DNA from 2 places in the Butyrivibrio sp. WCD2001 genome. Region 1 is predicted to be linked to the other one. Evidence: riboswitches for the same ligand, from Rfam matches in the RefSeq annotation. Region 1 holds a riboswitch; the other holds the start of a gene.
What was found. A riboswitch is a leader RNA that binds a small molecule or an ion and turns the genes downstream of it on or off. The one in region 1 is predicted to bind cyclic di-GMP.
Positions count from the first base shown of each region.

Region 2: it holds a riboswitch for cyclic di-GMP, as region 1 does, so the genes downstream of both, G630_RS23640 (Ig-like domain-containing protein) here and G630_RS0110065 (Cna B-type domain-containing protein) in region 1, are expected to answer to the same signal.

Region 1 covers NZ_AUJZ01000009.1:57,733-60,885, reverse strand. The annotation lists gene G630_RS0110065 (Cna B-type domain-containing protein) at 1-1,407, opposite strand, end outside; cyclic di-GMP riboswitch class I at 1,499-1,578, opposite strand; gene rplT (50S ribosomal protein L20) at 1,939-2,295, opposite strand; gene rpmI (50S ribosomal protein L35) at 2,359-2,559, opposite strand; gene infC (translation initiation factor IF-3) at 2,680-3,153, opposite strand, start outside.
Region 2 covers NZ_AUJZ01000012.1:102,012-105,164, reverse strand. The annotation lists gene G630_RS23640 (Ig-like domain-containing protein) at 1-1,573, opposite strand, end outside; cyclic di-GMP riboswitch class I at 1,630-1,709, opposite strand; gene G630_RS0111705 (hypothetical protein) at 2,035-2,721, opposite strand; gene G630_RS0111700 (hypothetical protein) at 2,786-3,153, opposite strand, start outside.

The DNA.
Region 1 (3,153 bases):
GGTCTTATATGTGGTTGCACTGCCTTCCTCTATCGTTCTGGTTCCATCCTCAGCTTCCACGATTATCACAATATTCTTTCCTGTGGAAGATGTACCTGAAGCTTCGGAAGTTTCACTATCAGCAGCTGTTTCATTAGCTGCATCTTCCGCTGCCGTTGCAGAACTGTTTTCAGAAGAATCGCTCGTTTTCTTCTCCGTCAGCTCGACAGACTTGCCTTCTTCGATGGCCTTGTCGATCATTTCATCAGTGATGTCTTTTTCAACAATGTTTACCGAAGCTACTTTCTTATCCTGATAAGTAACCTCCTTAAAGAAATATCCATCTATCTTTTCAGTCTCTTCCGCCTTGGAGAGATCAAGATTTTCTGTAAGCTCAAGTTTCTGGTCTTCCTTGATATGCTCGCCTGCAGAATTTACATAAACTGCGGTAACAGCAACATCATCGATTATTACCTTTGATCTCTTGCCTTCGATCTCTGCCACCTCCTCTTCGGATTTAAGATAGGTGATTACAAGCTTAGCATCGGAAGTGACATCATAGGTATTTCCGCTTTCATCGGTAGCTTCGTAATACTTAAATCCGCTTTCTTCGCCTTCGGATTCAAGTCTTTTAACAGTAATTCCGGTTACAGGCACGTCATCAAGGGCTGCACCTACATAGGTGTAACCCTCTATTTCACGCACATCGCTGCTTCCTGCTGTAAGATCAAGTCCCTCTGAGAGGTTCATCTCTCTTTCATCAGCTACAGCATTTCCTTCCTCATCCTTAATAAGTTCGCCTGCTTCGTCAATATAAGAAACTGTGAGTCTGACATCTGCTGAAAGTTCTATACTATCAGGTGCTTCCTCTGCAAGCTCCTGTGTTGTTTCTTCGGTTGTCTCTTCAGCATTTTCGTCTTCTATAGTCTCTTCAGAGCCTTCCTCTATACTTTCATCATTTCCCTCTTCTCCTGAAGTCTCCTCATTTTCCACAATTTCCTCAGAGCTCTGTTCGGAATATTCCTCAGCTTCTCCGGCATCAGCAACATATTCTTCCTGATTTTCTGCGGACTCCTCGCCGCTGCCTTCTTCGGTATATTCCTCCTCAAAAGATTCCTCAGATGACTCCTCGAAGGATTCTTCTGCAATCTCTTCACCGGACTCCTCACCGGATTCTTCCTCAGAGCTCTCCTCTGCGGATTCCTCTTCACCGCCCTCAGGACTACCCAGAGCTTCGGGATTAAGGACCATACCAACTTCCTCAGCTCCCTCTTCGGTAACAGCTGAAGCCGCCTTATTCATGGCATATAAAGTAACGGTAGTAATCAGAAGACCGACAACCAGCATTACTGAAAGCCACCTTCTTAAAAAGTCGTGCCTTTTAGCATAGTTTTCTACTGTATTTTTTCGGAAATACCGCTTTGCCATAAATATCCCTCAAAAAAGAACGCCCTGTTTGAAGCTTCTCAAACAGGGCAAATCATCACTGCGAATTTAACCGCGCTCCTAAAATAAAAGCGCAGGCAGCTGGCTGTCTGAAAAGCCTCAGACCCTGTAGCTTTGCGTCACTACCTCACGATAGCTTTGCCCTGAATTCCATCCATATTAAACTACGGACTAAAAAGTCAACCTGTTTGGAAAACTTTTCAATCATAATTGAAACACATTTTCACGCGTTTCGCTTATTTTATGATATTATATTTGATTTAAAAAATCAACACTAAATGTCATTTTTTAAATGTTTTTTTCATATTTTTCCATTTTTATGATCACTTCTCTATCTTGTACTTTACCCTTACAAGCCAGTATTTACAAGGATTTACATACTTTTTTCCCAAAGAATTTATGCTTGTTTATAAAGTTTATTCTAGGTTAATCATTCTTTCAAAATGTACGAAATTTGAAAGTTTTTGGGCATAAAAAAACCGCTCCCAAATCATTGGGAACGGTTCGTAATAGTTATGCTATCTTCTGCTTAGCGATCTCTGTAAGAGTCTTGAATCCTTCAGGATCATTTACAGCCATCTCAGCAAGCATCTTGCGGTTGATCTCAACCTCTGCAAGCTTGAGGCCGTGCATAAGGTTTGAATAAGACATTCCGTTAAGACGAGCTGCAGCGTTGATACGTGTGATCCAAAGAGATCTCATATCTCTCTTCTTCTGCTTACGACCAGCGAATGCTGATGTAAGTGCTCTCATAACTGACTGCTTAGCAACTCTGTACTGTTTTGATCTAGCGCCTCTATAGCCCTTAGCGAGCTTTAAAACTCTCTTATGCTTCTTCTTGGCATTCATGCCACCTTTAATTCTTGCCATTTCGTTTTCCTCCTAAATTAATTTCGAATAACCGGTACTGCTCTTATACGATAATACTTAAGATTAAACGTAAGGCAGAATCTTCTTCATTGTCTTTACATTGGTAGCGTCAACTACTGCTGCCTGTCTGAGATTTCTCTTTCTCTTTGTAGACTTCTTTGTAAGAATGTGACGCTTGTACGCCTTGTTACGGATCAGCTTACCTGTGCCTGTTACCTTGAAACGCTTGGCAGCAGATCTGTTTGTTTTCATCTTGTGCTGCATAACTAAATCCTCCTATGCTTGTAAATTATTTCATTATCCGTCCGAAAGGACAGTGTAATCATCCAATAATCAAGCTGAATAATTACTTATATATGTAACTTGCCTTATGAGCAAGAGACATTACTTCTTCTCGGTAAGGAACATGGTCATAGAACGTCCCTCAACCTTAGGCTGCTTATCAATCACAGCGATATCAGCAAGAGCCTCAGCAAAATCTGTAAGAATATGCACACTTGCTCCCATGTGAGCCATCTCACGTCCTCTGAATCTCAAAGTAACTTTAACTCTGTTACCCTTCTCGAGGAACTTCTTAGCAGCGTTAACCTTTGTATTAAGGTCGTTAGTGTCGATATTGGGTGAAAGTCTTATCTCCTTAATCTCGACATTTTTCTGCTTCTTACGTGCTTCCTTCTCTTTGCGAAGCTGCTCATACTTGAATTTACCGTAATCAACAATACGGCAAACCGGCGGCTTAGCATTGGGTGCTATCTTAACCAGATCAACTCCGGCCTCATCAGCAAGCTTTCTGGCATCCTGAATTGACATAACGCCAAGCTGCTCATTGTCTACCCCAATAACACGAACTTCTTTGTC
Region 2 (3,153 bases), on a different contig from region 1:
TAGCTTTGAAGTCTTTTAAGGTAGCTTCCTTCATAGTTGTTGTCAGTCCCATTCCATTCAGTTCCGGAATGACTTCGTCGTTATAATATGCCTTTCTCCAGCCTACTTCATTACTTCCGCTAAAACCGAAGTATATGATAGCTTTTCCGATTGATCCTGCAGTATTTGAGCTGTTACGCACAATCGGTGCAAGAGATTCCGACTTAATCATTGTATCCCAGAGTCCGCTTCCCTTGGGATTACGAACTTTTCCGGTACCATTACTCTTAATTGTATTCTCTTCAAGAGATACTGCACCTGTGGTGCCATCAGTATATTCAAAGGTTATAACATTTGATTCACTGTCAAATGTTCCGACAGATTTAATATTTCCGGAGTTTTTCTGTTCATTTAAGACATTCTGAACTGCTGTCTTTTTTACTTCGATGGTGGCATTTGGATTAAGAGTTTCCGTTACCTCTTCGATGGCATTATCCGCTGCTGTCATCTCTTCTCTATTTTCAGCGGACATTACGGAAACAACATCAATATCAACTGTGTCAGAGGTTATCTCCTCTGATCCCACATATGCCTTTACATAATAGCTGTAACGACCGTTATTACCTGATACAAACCTTTTGTAAGCAGAGTAAATCTGGTCTCCCTTCATATCATCGCCGCTATCTTTATAAACTCCGTCATCCTCCATCGCTTTTACAAAGTTGCCATTGGAGTCATAGAGTTCAACTTTATCTACATTTACAGCGACTGTGGCATATAAATATACCGTATTGTCTGTGGTTCCTGCTACAACACTATTACTTGAAGCAGTCAGGGTTACAAGGCCTGAATTCTTTGATGCGGAACCTATGGTTGACTCTGATGATCCACCTGAGTTACCGGACTCACCTGAGCCATTTGTGCCATTTGTATTATTTGTATTATTTGCATCCTTGGAATCCTTTGAATCCTTGGAATCTTTGCCGTTTTGTGTTGCACCGTTTACCTTAACAAGTAAAGATGCGCTTTTCTTACTTCCGTCATTAGCTGTTGCTGTTATTGTTGCAGTTCCTTCTGCTTTGGCAACAATAAGTCCTGATTCTGAAACTGATGCAACAGACTCATCTGAACTCTTAAAGCTTACTGTTTTAATAGAAGCATCCAAGGGTTCTACTTTTGCTGTTACCTGATAATTCTGTCCCGCATTAAGTTCTATCTGCTGGTCCCCAATGGATACAGTGCTTACGGGTGAACCTACATAAATAGTACATTTTGCACTTTTCTTTGTGCCCTTTATTGTAGCTGTAATAACTGTTTTTCCCTTTTTAACAGCCTTTACGTTGCCCTTGCTGTCAACGGTTGCTACCTTTGGGTTTTTACTCTTAAATACAACTGACTTCTTTTTAGAAGATGTTGTTGCCTTAAGCTTTACTTTTTTGCCCTTCTTAAGGGTGTACTGGGAATAATTGAGGGTAATTGATTTTTCCCCCGAAGATGCCTTCTTTGCCATTACTGACATAGAAGTCGGCGAAACGCCGGAAAAGACAATTAACATTGTCAAAGCAATAGCGAGAATTGATTTGATTCGATTCATAATGAACAAATCCCCTTTCTAAAAAACCTTCGCTTCGCAAAGCTAAGGTTCTCAGAAAGTGCAACTGGCTGACTTCTTAATGAAAGTCCCTATAGCTTTGCGTCCTATGGTCACCCATAGTTTGCCGAAATATGTTTTGTCGCAGAACAAAAAACAGTAACTGTAGTCTATTCTCCGATTTAGTTTCCGTCAATCAGACTAATTCTAAAATATTTATAAACGAATTGCTTTATATTCAAAATTTAATAATTCCCTTAAACTCTTCTATTTTCCTGATATTTCTCTTTGTATCAGCAAATTTAGTTTCCGCACACCTGACATAGAATATTCTTTTTATCGTTGATATCTATTTTTATAAAGGTTAAAGTTAACAAAAGCGACTTCTCACGTTTCCCAAAATCGGCCCTCAAAAGAAAAACTATCCCCATCGTATATAATAGAAAAACCGCTCAAACGAGCGGTTACTTCTTAGCAAGAACATGTATTGTATCCAGTGTCTGTGTGCATTTGTCCTCAAAGTCATCATCCTCTGCCCTTGAGAAGACGATTGTGAAGACCTTGTTTTTGGATAGAACTATTGCGGTAGCCTGGTGGATTGTCTGCGTGTTCTCCGGGGTAAAAGATGTCCTTATCATATATCCCGGGAAGCCGTCATACTCCATATTTTCAAAGGATTCCAGAGTGAAGCCGATGTTTTCTCCGTAGAGACTTTCGTAGTTTTCCTTTTGAATAGTCTCATACATCTCTGCGGTGAGTTCATCATACCTATACTCGATGTTGGTAGCATCCTCGGATTCCCCTGCTGCCCTCTGAGCATTGGTAAGAATCTTCTTTTCCGGAAGAACCGAAACCTCGTAAGTAATGTTTGCGGATTCCAGCGGATAGTGCTCATTTACAAATACTCCGGGTTCATCTGAGGCCTTAAATCCCATAGGCACGAAAAACGTACAGGCAAGTGCTTCCGGAAGCTTTGACATACCTCCGACCTTGGATTCATCACCTGATCCGGAAGAATTCTCAGAATCCGCATCCTTAATCATGTCATCCAGAACCGCGCCCGCACCTGCCGAAGCCAGCGTGCTAATCCTGCTGTTCCCAAGCGTGAATACCGTAAGTATGAAGATAATTGATAAAAATCTTTTTCTCAAATGTCTCTCCTATATATCTATAGAAATAATCTTTCTGTAATCAGCTATCCTCTTGTCTGTCTTCTCATTTTCGCGATAGTTCAAACACATCAAACCAATATCGCTCATTCAAATAGCTGCCAATGTTCTTATTTTCGATTCCGGCAGGTGATTCCTTCCAGTCCTTCAGAATGTCCTCTCGGGAATTAAAGCTTCCAATGAAAAGCACTCTCCTTCCACTGTCCACAAGCTCCTGAACTTCCGGGTATTCACTTATAACCTGTATCCCCGGTAAAGTACTCTCAAGAATGCTATCCGTTATCGCTCCGTATAGATAAACCTGTACCGGAAGCTCTTTTCCCGCATCTCCCACTATGTCACAGTATCCATTCGCATAGTACATTGAAAGAGCCGCTACCTGTTCAAAATTACAGATTAGTATCGGCTTCTCCG